Regions from separate parts of the Rothia sp. HMSC066H02 genome, predicted to be linked through region 1. Evidence: riboswitches for the same ligand, from Rfam matches in the RefSeq annotation. Region 1 holds a riboswitch; the other holds the start of a gene.
What was found. Region 1 has a riboswitch for thiamine pyrophosphate ahead of HMPREF2999_RS07050 (ECF transporter S component). Riboswitches for the same ligand answer to the same signal wherever they lie in the genome.
Positions count from the first base shown of each region.

Region 2: linked by a shared signal. The riboswitch ahead of HMPREF2999_RS08030 (bifunctional hydroxymethylpyrimidine kinase/phosphomethylpyrimidine kinase) and the one ahead of HMPREF2999_RS07050 (ECF transporter S component) in region 1 are both predicted to bind thiamine pyrophosphate.

Region 1 covers NZ_KV818685.1:29,086-35,812, reverse strand. Annotated here, with positions in the region: gene HMPREF2999_RS07065 (aminotransferase class IV) at 81-983, shown strand; gene HMPREF2999_RS07060 (energy-coupling factor transporter transmembrane component T family protein) at 1,329-2,126, opposite strand; gene HMPREF2999_RS07055 (ABC transporter ATP-binding protein) at 2,123-3,739, opposite strand; gene HMPREF2999_RS07050 (ECF transporter S component) at 3,813-4,445, opposite strand; TPP riboswitch at 4,504-4,604, opposite strand; gene HMPREF2999_RS07045 (DUF4235 domain-containing protein) at 4,871-5,104, shown strand; gene HMPREF2999_RS07040 (MFS transporter) at 5,265-6,701, shown strand.
Region 2 covers NZ_KV818688.1:178,774-185,500, forward strand. Annotated here, with positions in the region: gene HMPREF2999_RS08025 (YoaK family protein) at 1-719, shown strand, start outside; gene HMPREF2999_RS08030 (bifunctional hydroxymethylpyrimidine kinase/phosphomethylpyrimidine kinase) at 1,267-3,030, opposite strand; TPP riboswitch at 3,019-3,211, opposite strand; gene HMPREF2999_RS08035 (ABC transporter ATP-binding protein) at 3,422-5,170, opposite strand; gene HMPREF2999_RS08040 (ABC transporter transmembrane domain-containing protein) at 5,172-6,727, opposite strand, start outside.

The DNA of each region.
Region 1 (6,727 bases):
TCTCGTCCATCTGCCCCTGTAGGAACGAGGGCGATACCGTCTTCCCTCGCCGGGTAGGGATGCGAACGTACAATAAAACTATGTCTAGTACCGTAATTCTTCTGAACGAGCAGAACCCGCAGGGCATCTTCGTCGACCCGTCCGTGCCCCTCATCAGCGTTGATGATCAGGGCTTCACCCGCGGCGACGGCGTCTTCGAGACCATGCTGTCCGTCAACCGTCGCGTGCGTAAGCTCGGCATGCACCTGTCCCGCCTCGAATCCTCGGCGCGCATGCTGGACCTGCCCGACCCGGAACCCGAGATTCTGCGTTCGGCGGTGGAGCGCCTCATGCGTGAGGCGACCGCCGGTGCCGAGACTGCGCTGGGCGAAGAGCACATCGTGAAGATCATTATTTCGCGCGGCCCCACCCAGGCGGTGACCTCCATGCAGCCGGGCCCGTACACGCTGATTATGGCGTCGCCGGTGCCCGCCTCCATCGTGAAGCGCCGCACCGAGGGCGTGAAGGCGATGCTGCTGCCGCGCGGCCACGAGCCGATGGACAACAGCGCCTACCCGTGGCTGCTGGCGGGTGCGAAGACCCTCTCCTACGCGGTGAACATGGCAGTCCTGCGGTACGTGCAGGAGCGCGGCGCAGATGACGCTATCTTCATCACTGACGAGCGTCGCGTGCTGGAGGGCGCCACTTCCTCGGTGCTGGTTGCCAAGATTGAGGACGGCAAGAAGGTGCTGTACACGCCCGAGCCGAGCCACGGCATCCTTCCCGGCACCACGCAGGGCGCGGTGTTCGAGGCGGCACGCCAGGCCGGCTGGGAGCTGGGCTTCGGCCCGCTCTACCCGCAGGATTTGTTTGAGTCGGACGGCGTATGGTTGGCGTCGTCGGTACGTCTGATTGCGCCGGTAACTCACCTGAACGGTACGGCGCTGGCGCATGACCCGGAGCTGACCGCGACCCTGTTGAACTACCTGGCGCAGCAGAGCTAAACGCATACAAAAAGGGACGGTATTATCCGAGCGAGGATGATGCCGTCCCTTTGTGCTGTCTACGGTCAAGGGCAGGAGGTGCGTGTACCTTCCTGTTCGGTAGTAGCGGGTGTAGCCGCGTTTTCCGCCAAGCGCCCTCAGGGTGCCCAAAGCAAAGCGGGGGCGAATACCGTCTCCCAAGCAGAGCTAAACACGTACAAAAAGGGACGGTATTATCCGTAGCGACATCAGGGTGCCCGAAGCGAAGCGAGGGCGGGTTCCCTGTAGGAACGAGGGCGAATACCGCCTCCCCAGCGGAGCCACGAAAGCGGAACCAGAAACGGAACAAACTACAGCAAGAGCAAACTAGCCCCAGAGGAACTGGATCGTACCCGCCGCAATAGATGCACCGTACGCAACAGCGATAATGACGGCGGCGGCAATGCTCACGTGCACATCACGCGGCGAATAGGACGGCACACGAGCCCAGGTGCGTTCGCCTGCGCCGAAGCCGCGCGCCTCCATGGTGACAGCCAGGCGGGAGCCGCGGCGGATGGCCTGCACGAGCAGGGCGAAGCTCTGACCGCCAAAAGTTTGGGCGCGTCCAGCGAGGGATTGGCCCGCGCCGAGTCCGCGGGCGCGTCGTGCCTGGCCGAGGGCATTCCACTCAGCGAAGAGAATGCCGACGAGGCGCAAGGCTGCGACGGTGGCGAGCACGAACCGGGAGGGTAGTTTGAAGGTTTGTGCGAGGGAGTCGCCGAGGTCGGTCGGGTCGGTGGTGAGTACGAACGCGAGGGTGGGTAGGACCATGGCGAGGGAGCGGATCATCATGGCTGCGCCGACGGCGGCGGAGTCGGTGGTGATGCTGTTGAAGCCTAGGTCGAGGATGGTGGTGCCGCTTTTGGCGCTGAGCATGGCGACGGACCAGCCGGTGGTGATGACGGCGATGAGGATGGGCCAGAAGCGGGCGAGGACGTTGACGGGTCGGAATCCGACGAGGATGAATCCGAGCAGTTCGAGGGCGAAGAGGATTCCGGAGGTGAGGGGGTCGCGCACGATGAGTGCGGCGATGATGAGGGTGAAGGAGACGATGAGTTTTACGCCGGCGTTGAGGTTGCTGAAGTAGCTGGTTCGGTCGATGGTGCCGAAGAAGTCGGTGTTCATGCGTTCTCCTTTCCGGGGGTTGCGATGGCTTCGAGGGTGATGTGGTTGCCGCCGAGTGCGGCGGTGTAGTCTTCGTCGTGGGTGATGGAGATGACGGCGGTGCCGCCTGCGAGTAGTTCGCGGATGAGGTCGACGAGTTCTGCCCAGGTTCGTGCGTCTTGGCCGAAGGTGGGTTCGTCGAGGATGAGGATTTTGGGTGCGGTGGCGAGTGCGGAGGCAACGGAGAGCCTGCGTTTTTCGCCGCCGGAGAGGGTGAAGGGGTTGGCGTCGAGTAGGTGGGTGAGGCGTAGGCGGGTTGCGAGTTCGTTGGTGCGGGCGGTGAGGTCGTCTTCGTTGAGAGGGTTGCGGGTGAGTGCGGCGAGTCGGCGGGGGCCGAGTTCGAGTTCTTCGCGTAAGGTTCCGCGGATGAACTGGTATTCGGGTTCTTGGAAGACGTAGCCGATACGACTGAGCATTTGGGCGGGGGTCCAGGTGGGCACGTCCCAGTAGGCGCGCTCGCCGCCGTGGTTGCCGCCGTGGTTACCGTCGTAATTACGGAGCGCGTCGGTGGCGGTGAGGGTGCCGTTGGGTGCGGTGAGGAGCCCTGCGAGGGTGAGGGCTAGGGTTGATTTGCCGGCGCCGTTGGGTCCGAGCACGCTGAGGTGTTCGCCGGCGTGCAGGGTGAGGTTGATGCCGCTGCGAAGGACAGGCAGGTCAATGGGTGCGGGTGCGGGGGTGTCGCCGAGGCGTTTGATGGTGCGTCGGCGTGCGCGTCGTTGTTTGGGGGTGGGTTGTGCGCGGGTGATGCTGAGGTTTTCGGCGCGCAGTAGCGCTTCGCCGTGCTCGCTATCGCTGTCGCTCTGCGGCGCACGCGGCACATAGTTGGGTACCCATACGCCCGCGTCGATGAGTTCTTGGCGGGCTTCGGTGAGTACGGTGTCGGGTGCGCCATCGTGGGTGATGGTGCCGCCTTCGCCGAGTACGATAATGCGGTCCATGTGCGGCGCCCAGATGCTCACGCGGTGCTCCACGACGAGCAGGGTCGCGCCGGTGGCTTGCGCGGCGGTGAGGATGCTGTCGCGTACTTCCTGCACGCCGGAGGGGTCGAGATTGGCGGTGGGTTCGTCGAGAATCATGGCGCCGGGGTGCATCGAGAGGATGCCCGCCAGGCCGAGGCGCTGTTTCTGTCCGCCGGACAGTGCGCTGCTGGGGTGGTCGAGGGGCAGATGGTTGAGCCCTACTGCGGTGAGGGCTTCGGTGGCGCGGCCCCAGATTTCTTCGCGGGGTACGCGCAGGTTTTCGGGGCCGAAGGCGATGTCGTTGCCGACGGTTGCCATGACGATGGAGGATTCGGGGTCCTGCTGCATCATGCCTGCGGTGCCGCGCGCTTCGGCGGGTGCTTGCCCGTTGATGGTGATGGTGCCGCCGGCGGATTCGCCGTCGTCATCGTGGAGCACACCGGCGATGGCGTGCAGGAGCGTCGATTTGCCGGCGCCGGAGGTGCCCAGTAGCAGGACTTTTTCACCGGGGTTGATGGTGAGGTTGAGTCCGCTGATGACGGGTTCTGGGCGTCCGGGGTGGTGCCAGCTGAAGTTGTTGAGCTCGATGCGCGCCCCGCGCGGTGTTGCTTCCATGATGGTTCCTTAGCCTTGTGGCTGCTGTAGTGTGCCGAGTGGTGACTCGTGGTGAGTGGCTAGTTGCTGGTGGTTAGCGGCGGGTCTTGCCGGATGCCAGCGAGGAGAGCACACCGGTCTTGGCGAGGTTCTGCACGAGAATCCACGCCAGGAAGCCTGCGATAACTGCACCGGAGATGACGGCGCATGCTACGTAGATGATTGCCTTGACCGGTTCCATGTCGGGGTAGTAGATGAAGATTTCGTTAACACCCATGAACAGGCCGCTGAGTGCACCGGAGAAGATGGCGACGGTTGCGTTCCAGCGGCGGTAGCGGAAGATTGCGAAGGCGATTTCAGCGCCGAGGCCCTGGAAGAGGCCCGCGATCAGGATTTCGCCGCTCCATGCGCCGCCGGTGAAGAGTACGGAGATGAATGCTGCGACGATTTCGCCGAAGAGTGCGGCACCGGGCTTGCGGATGAGCAGACCGCCGAGGGTGCCGCCGAGTAGCCACGCGCCGGCGACGATGGGGCGGAATTCGGGTGCTGCTACGAGTGCGGTTTTGGCGGCGGGGCCGACTGCGATGTCCCAGATCCAGAAGATGACGGCGCAGGCTACTGCGATAACTGCAGCGATGACGATTTCGTTGACTCGCCAGCGCAGGTTCGGCTTCTTCGCTTCTGCCTGGGTAGATGCCTGGGAGGCGGGGTTTGCGTTCTGTGACATTGGTGGTCCTTCCGTCGTTGGAAGGGGAATGTCCTCGCCCTCTGATTGGACGAGGGCATTGAGAAGAAATTCGACTCCCTACGCCGGTACTAACCGGATCAGGTTCGAGGGTCTGCTTAGCACTCTCAGCGCCTCGGTGGCGCTCCCCTGTCGTTTGGGGTTCCTTGTCCGTACCGTTGTGGTGCGGGTGGGAACCCAGGTTTGATTGTAGGCTTGTCTGGCTGTTCGTGCCAATTTGCCGCTTTTTGTTTCGTTCTTCTGCCCACATTACAGAATTGCACGGTGTACAATTTTGGGACGGAGAGGCTCCAAGGCGGCACGAACGCCTTAAACCCTATACGCTAGGGAGTGGCGCTCTTTTCTTACCCAACCCCGAAGGGGTTCACGGGCAGGACGCCGCATCGTATACAGCTAAGGAGATACACATGAACCCCGTCGCTAAGCTTGCTATTGCGGGTATCAACATGGGCGCTGCTGCCCTGGTTGGTAAGGGCCTGGGCGCAGCCTGGACCAAGGCTACCGGTAACCAGCCTCCCGCCATTTCCCACGAGTCTGAAGACACCCTGCGTCAGGTCATCCTCTGGACCGTTCTGACCTCCGTCGTGGGTGCTGTGGTGAGCTTCGGTATTGCTCGCCTGCAGCGTCGTTTCTTCAACTAAGACTTTGCGCTTTCCGCGCGAATGTTCATGAGCTAGGCGGTACGTATCTCCACTCGGTACGTACCGCCTGGTGTTCCTTCTTCAGCACGCCCGCTCTACTTCAGCCGGTTTCATGCCGCCGCTACGCTGAAGCGCCACCTCGGCATCCGAAAGCACAACTATGACTATTTCTTCTCCCCGCCGTAAGACGAAGGCTCCGCGTAGGGTCGTTGACCACGCGAATAGCCGCCGCTCGATCGCGTCCTGGGTCATGTGGGATGTTGGCTCGTCGAGCTTCGACTCGATTATGACGACCTTCATCTTCACCGTCTATCTGACCAGCAGCTATTTCGGTACGCCCGAAGAGACCTCTTCGGCGCTGTCGCTGGGCCTGACCGTTGCCGGTTTCCTCATTGCGATTCTGGCGCCGGTCACCGGTCAGCGTAACGACAAGTCCGGCAGGGGCATCTTCTGGCTCGGTGTGAACACCATGCTGCTAGTCGGCTCGATGGCGGCGTGCTTCTTCGTGGGCCCCACCCCGCAGTACCTGTGGCTGGGTGTCGCCCTAATTTCTGCGGCGAGCGTGTTCAGCGAGTTCGCGTACGTGAACTACAACGCCGTGCTGCCGCGCATCTCCCACCCGGAGAATATCGGTAAGATTTCGGGTGCCGGATGGGCTGCCGGCTACATCGGCGGCATCCTGGCGCTGGCTGTGGTGCTGTGGGGTTTTGTGCTTACCCCCGAGGTGCTCGGCCTGACCACCGATAACGCCCTGAATATCCGTGCGGTCGCGCTGTTCGCCGCCGCCTGGTGCCTCTTCTTCTGCGTGCCGCTACTGGTGCGTATGCGCACCCGCGAGCGCTTCCTGCCGGAGGTGCTACCCACCCGCGAGCTGCGCTTCCTGGAGCTCGGTATGGAGCGTCTCTCCCCGGCTCGTCAGGGCGGTCTGCTCGCCTCCTACAAGGCGCTGTGGCGCACCATTAAGCGGCTGAAGATGACGTCCCCGCAGACCCTGTGGTTCCTGATTGCTTCGGCGGTGTTCCGTGATGGTCTGTCCGGTATTTTTACGTTCGGCGGTATTCTTGCGGCGGGCACGTTCGGTTTCAGCACTTCCGAGGTGATCCTGTTCGGTATTGCCGGTAGCGCTGTCGCGGCGGTTGGCGCGATTCTGGGCGGCTACCTGGATGACTACCTGGGCCCGAAGGCGATTATTGTTATCTCGCTGGTCGGCATTATCTTGGCGGCTACCCCGTTGCTGTTCTTCCCTCAGCCTGGCGTGTTCTGGGTATGCGCCCTGCTGCTGTGCCTGTTCGTGGGCCCGGCGCAGTCGGCGTCCCGCACCTTCCTGGCTCGTCTGGCGGACCCCGGCACTGAGGGTGAGCTGTTCGGCCTGTACTCGACCACCGGTCGTGCCACCAGCTTCCTGGCGCCGATGCTGTTCGGTCTGTGCGTGAGCATCATGGGCGCGCAGATTTGGGGTGTGCTCGGTATTCTGATCGTTGTGGTGGCGGGTCTGCTCCTGCTGCTGCCGGTGAAGGCGCCCGGTCCGCTGCGTATGCGTGCGGCTCGCCGCGAGCAGAAGCGTGAACAGAAGCGCCGCGACAAGGCAGCCCAGTAGTGTTGCTCGGTAAGGCCGCCCAATAA
Region 2 (6,727 bases), on a different contig from region 1:
CCGGTAATTTTATCCTTCTCATTGCTGATATGAGTCACAGTTCGCAGCACGCTATTCACCTGCGTTGGCTCTCAGTGATCTTCTTTAGCCTGGGGTACCTGGGCGGTCATCTTCTGCACGATCTTTTGGGGCAGAGGGCACACCTGAAACACTGGCGTATTTTTACTCTGGTGCCCTTCCTCCTCGTCTGTTTTGTGACTCCTCTGATTCACCGGGTGAGCGAGCACGGGGTCCAGGTGGGGGCGTTAGCGTTCACTATTGGTCTGCTCATTCATGCACTTGCAGACACCCGTATTGGTGAGAACCCGTTTTCCCTGTTTATGACCAGCGGAAATTGGCGCAAAATGTTAAGCGCATGGTACACGGCCGGCGCCCTCTATACCCGTGCTATAGCTAATGCTTGCAGCACCCGGAGGGAGCGTGTTGTTAGAAGGCGTGTTGAGGCTCGTCACCCGTCAGCGGATACCGCCCCCTCCCTGCCTGAGGACGAAGGACGCCACACCCGCAGGCGTGCTCTGATGACGGCTTTAGATTACTCCCTGGTGGTCGGGGGATTTGTCGCCGGTGTGATTGCGATGGCTCTCCTAGATCAGCTGGTAGGTAGTATCTCTCTGTGGTTTGCCGGGTGTTTGGCAGCTGGAGCTTTCTGGGTGGGGTTCCGGGCCGAGAAAAATGAAGATGCGGAGAACGAAGCTGAGGCTCAGAGCTCAGCTCAATAAATTCAGAACTAGGTTCTGCAGGTCAGAACTAAACCCGGCAACTCAAAGCTAGACCAGCTCCCCTTCCCTGACGCACTAGCCGCGGCGGCTGATTCGCAACGGTGAGACATATAGAAATATCCCGTGCAGATGAGAGTATCTGCACGGGATATTTCTATGCCGAACATTCTTCGCGAAAGCTAGAAGGAAGGTGTTTGGCCCGCCGCGGGGGTTGGATGAGGTGGTTGCGACGGGCCAAACTGGTCGGTTACACGCCGTAGAGGTGCGGGCGCGGCAGGTACATCAGCCAGTTGGGTGAGGGCCGGAATCCTACCGCTAACGGTTTTCACCGACGCCTTAAGCATAACCGGCACAACCCCCGAACCAGCGGTAGCTTGAGTGAAGCATCAATCACCCATCTCACGCCATGCCGGGACGGTATTCAGCCCAAAAATCGGTACCTAAAGCATCGGCACCTAAAGCACCTGCGAGCTGACTGCAGTGCAACCCCTCACGCAGCACCAGTCAGCTAGCGCAGAGCTAGTCTTCTAGCGCAGCGCCCGGCAAACTAACGCAATGCTCGGTGTGCCTGGTCAAAGAACTCACGCTCGTACACGCACGCCGACAGGTACGCCCGCGCCGCACGCACACGCTGAGCCGGTGAAGCCGCCTCAAACGCACGCTCCACCTCCGCGAGGCTACGCGCCACCTCCGCGGCGAACTCTTCGCCACCGTACATGCTCAACCACTCCGCGTACGGATGGTCCGCGTGGTTCTGCGAGGAGAGCACAGCGCCCACCTCTTCGTACAGCCAGTAGCAGGGCAGAACCGCCGCAGCACCGACCACGTAGTCATCACCGGCGGCGGAGGCACGCAGGAAATTCGTGTACCCCATCGTAATCGGTGAGGGCCCACCCAGACGCGCACGGTTCGCCAGCCAGCCCTCGTGCAGCTGCGATTCGGCGGCAATCGCCTCGTGCGCACCGGCGGCCCAGTGCACCTGCGCCTCAGCGATGTCAGCACGCGCCGAGAGAGTCGCGAGCGCACGCGAATAATCACGCAGGTAGAGGGCGTCCTGATCCAGGTAGAAGGAGAACAGGTCCTCGTCGAGGGTTCCGTCACCGAGGGCACGCACGAAGGGCAGGTCCAGGATCTGGTGCCAGGTTTCGCCACCGGCCGCCCAGAGGGCGGCGGTCCAGGGACCGGCGGGCTTTACGACGGCTTCACCGGCGGGCACGGGGCTGACCGGCAGCAGACGCTCCGGGCTGGTGCCGTCCAGAGTATTGCCCTCAGAGTCGGTGGTGGTGAGCAGGTGATGCCACGGGTACGCGGAGGCGGCAGCCTCCAGACGGCGGGCACGGGCGGCGTGGTCCACCGGGCCGTGGCCCTCACCGGAGCCGACCTGTAGCCCGGCACCTGCGGCAATGGATTCGTGGAGCCAGCGGGTGCTCCACTGCAGGGCGCAGTGGGTGTCTTCGCTGGTCAGAACGCTCTGCTCTGCGGTGTGTTCTGCGACTTCGGCGTGCTGGAGCAGCTCCACTCCCAGGCGGGTTGCCAGCGAAGAGGACAGGGAGCATCCGGTGCCGTGCGTATTACGGCTGTCCAGGCGCGGGGTGCGCACGTGCGCGCAGGTGCCGTCCGGGAAGACCGCGGTGTTACCGGCGTCCTGACCACACAGGTGGCCGCCCTTCACAATCACGGTAGTTCCGGTCGCCGCAGCAAGGTTCGCCGCCTGCTCGTGCGCCTCATCAAAAGTCTGAGCGGGCTCCCTCTGGCAAAGCACGGCGAGCTCCGGAATGTTCGGGGTAATCACATTCACGAGCGGCACGAGGTCGCGTAGCGCCTGCTCCGCTTCCGCCTGCAGTAGGCGGTCACCGCTGGATGCAATCATGACCGGGTCGAGCACGACCACGGGCACGGGATGCTCGCTCAGCCAGGTACGGACGGTGCGGATTGTTTCTGCGTCGCCGAGCATGCCGATTTTCACGGCGTCAACCGTGACGTCATCAAAAACGGCGGCAAGCTGCGCGGTCAAAAATTCCAGGGGCGGGGTGAATACTTCACGAACTCCGCACGTGTTTTGGGCGACCAGTGAGGTGGTCACGCACATGCCGTAACCGCCGGATGCGGCAATGGACTTGAGGTCCGCCTGGATGCCTGCACCGCCGGAGGGGTCGGTTCCCGCAATGGAGAGAACCCTCGGCACCCGAGCTGTCTGCGGTGCCTGAGCTGTCTGGGGTGCCCGGGGGTTTCCGGAGGCGCTCACGCCGGGTACAGGGTTGGAGGGGTTGGTGGGTGCGCACGCGGGCGCAGTAGGCTGCTCTGCCATCATCGATAATCCCTTCGCTAGTTCGAACTAGAGCAGGTTCAATGGGTGATTCTCTCAGCCTTGAGTGTTCTTACGCCGTTTCGTGCGCCCGCTGTGCCGTAGCCCTTCGTTGGGCGGTCAGTTGGGCGGTCAGTTGGGCGGGTTAGCGGGTCGCGGGCGTCTCAAGGCACCCCATATCGCTCTGCCAGGTTATCACAACGATTCTCAGTAGCTGAAAGTTTTGCGGGTGACAAGTGAATCTCTCCGAAATTTTCATTTGAGTCTTGCGTTGCGGCGAGGGCTCCCCGCCGCCGATTTCAGCGCACCCTTGTACGGAAACCAGCCGTTAAACACGTAGTGCCCGGCACCGCTTCACGCAGTGCCGGGCACTATCAGCCGGGCTTATCCTCCGGGCTTAGGTCAGGGCGAAAATCTCTGCCGGTGAGCCCTCCGCAATGATCCTACCCTCGTGCAGCAGGACTGCACGGTCAGCCAGAGAGGCGATACGCGCATCGTGCGAAATGATCAGCACCGCACGGTTCGCCAGCACGGCGCTCAGGGACTCGGTTGCGTCCGCGAGCTCCAGCTGGGTGGTGGACTCGTCCAGAATCACGGCGTGCGGGTCGGCAAGCACGATACGTGCCAGTGCCAGCTGCTGAATCTGGTCACGAGTCAGAGGCGAATCCGCGCCGCTCACGACAGTATCCATGCCCTGCGGCAGGGCGCGCCACCAGCGGGCACCGACAGCGTCCAGGGCCTCACCCATCTGCTCGACGGTCGCGTCCGACACGACCACCGTGAAGTTATCGGCGAGAGTGCCGAAGAAGACGTGCGCTTCCTGGGTGCAGACCAGCAGGCGCGGGCGACCATCGGCGGCGGCATCGGTCGGGAAGTCGCCGTGACCGACCGGGCGACCCATCACGGTGATGGTGCCTTCCAGGGCGGTCAGCGAACCACCAATCAGACGAGCCATAGTCGTTTTACCCGAACCGGAGCGGCCCACCAGGGCGAGCGCCTCACCGCGGCGAATCTTCAGGTTGATACCTTCAAGCACCAGGGCGTCCGGCGAGTAGCCATAGGAGACGTCGGTGCAGTCAATGGCGTACTCCGGGTTCTTCACGGCTTCATCAGACACGGCGGCGAACGCTTCGGCACGGTGCTGTGCACGCGCCTCACGCTGCTTCTTCGCCAAGGAGACCACACCGAACACGCGGCCCATGTTCACGAGCATGATGCGCAGGCTGCTGACGTGGTGGTTCAGCATGTCGGCGAGGGTTCGCAGACTGAAAACCATGACCGAGGCGGTCGCTACGGCACCCCAGCTTGCCCAGCCGAGAGCCACGCAGGCGGCACCCCAGAGCATACACAGAATCGTGGGGATCCAGGCGTTGATAGCGTCCACGGTGAAGTACAGCTGGCGGATGCGCACCATGCCCAGTTGCGCGGCGAACTGGCGCTTGTTCTCACCGGCGAAGGCATCTTCGCGGGCGGTATGAACGCCCAGCTCACGGATCGTGGAGGTGCCGCGAATGTTCTCGGTCAGCACGCTGTTGAGGTCGCTCACGCGCTCCTGGGCGGTCTGGTTGCGTGCCGCCATAAGCGGCAGCATCTTCGACATGATGAGGGCAAGACCGGCAATCATGGGCAGCATGATCAGACCCATTGCCGGGCTCACGAACGCCAGGGAGAGCGTGGAGATAATGAAGTACAGCACCACGTAAATCGCGCCGAGCAGGTCCTCGCTGACGGATTTTGCCGCCGAGGACAGGTCGTCGGTCACGCGGGTGAGCAGGTCACCGCTGCCAGCTTCTTCCACGGTGCGTGCATCCAGGTCGAGGGTGCCGTCGAGGGTGTCCTGGTTGGCGTCACGGGTGACGAGCGCACCCAGTCGCGCCGCACTGTACGAGGAGACCATGAGGGTTATCGCCTGCACGATGAACGCCGCCAGGATAATCAGAATCGGCTGCCACGGGTAGCTGGAGAACTTGCCCGCCACCACGTCGTCCACGGTGGCACCAATCTGCAGGGGCACCACCGCACCCATGAGGGTGCTGACCATGTAGATGACGAAGGTGTAGAGGGCTCGCCCCTTATGCGCTGCAAGGTAGTTCCACATGCGGCGTGCCACGTAGGCGGGGCTTTCGATGGGGAGCTGCTTTGCCATGCTAGTTCACCTCCTGATTCTGAGTGGTTTCGGGGGCTTCTGCCTGAGCGGCGGGGTAGCCGTCGCGTTCCATGCGGCGGGTCGTCTCCGCGGTTGTGGAGACAACGTAGACCTGCTCCAAATCCTGCAGCAGGCCGGGGTAGCCGACGGGCAGGCGGTCGCTACCAATCTGGGTTTCCATCGCATCGTAGATGTAGCGCTGGCTGGGTTCGTCCACGGAGTTCAGCGGCTCGGTCAGGATGAGCACCTGCGCGTCCTGTGCGAGTGCGCGGGCGAGCGCCAGACGCTGACGCTGACCACCGGAGAGGTTCGCGCCTTCGCTGGTGATGCGGGCGGCGAAGTAGTCTTCGGGGTTGCGTCCGCCCAGTCGGTAGGCGATTTCGCGGGAGTCGGTAATCTTCAGCAGCTCCTCATCCTTTGCCTGTGCCAGCTCCTCATCGGGGTTCGGCACGGTGCCCAGGCGCAGGTGCTCCTGCAGGGTTCCGGCGAAAATCATGGGGTTGGGTTCGCTCAGCAGCACGCGGCGGCCGGAGGCGTCCTTGAGGTCCTCTCCCCCGCGTCGCAGGGTGCGGGCGAGCGCCTCGGCGTAGTCTTGCGCGGTGAGGTTGTAGTCGCGCGGGTTGACGTACACGATGCGCGGGTTGCTTGCACCGGCGGGGGCGACGGGTACGGGCACCTCGAGGGTGCTCGCCTCGACTGCCTGTTCGGCGCGTGCCAGCTGCGCCATTTCTTCGTCGGTGCGCGGGCTCTTCAGCACGCCCTGGCGTACACCCGCGTGACCTTCGAGGCGGGCGACCTTGGCGAGCGCAATCTTGGCGTATCGCCATGCGGTGAGGAAGTTCTGGGTAATCCAGATGGGGCCGCCCATCATCGCGATAATGGAGGCGACGGTCACCAGGGACGCGGCGGGCGTGTCGGATACCCAGCGGCCGTTTTCGACGTGGCCGGTGAGGGCGAAGCCGATGCCGAGCAGGGTCACGGCACCGCCGAGCAGCACGCGGATGAGGTACATCCAGCGGTGCGTCTTTTCGTAGCGCATGTAGCTGTCGAAAACTTCGTCGGTACCGCGGTGGTAGCGTTCACGCATCTGTTCTTCGGCGCCGAGGCCGGCGATGGTGCGCAGGCCGGTAGCGATATCGGAGGCGCGTGAGGAGGCTTCACCGTCCTTTTCGCGGTATTCGCCAATCTTCGATTCGAGGAAGGTCGAGTACCAGGCGATCACGCCGACCACGATGAGCGTGCCGATGAGGGTGACAATCGCTGTGACGGGGTTGATCAGCCAGAGCTGCACGGCACCGAGGGTCGCGATGATCATGGCGTTGACGAATAGCGGCAGTGAGAAGTAGACGTCCGTAATGCGGCGTACGTCTTTGTTCATGACGGTGACCGCTTCGCCGGAGTCTACGCCAGCGCGGGTGCGCCCCATGAGCCGGTTGATGTAGATGCGCCAGTCGCGGCCAAGTTCCGCGCTGAGGGTCATGGAGGTGCCCCAGCCGAAGAACTCGTTGATCACGATGAAGGTGATGGCTGCGACGACCACCCAGAACATGGGCCAGG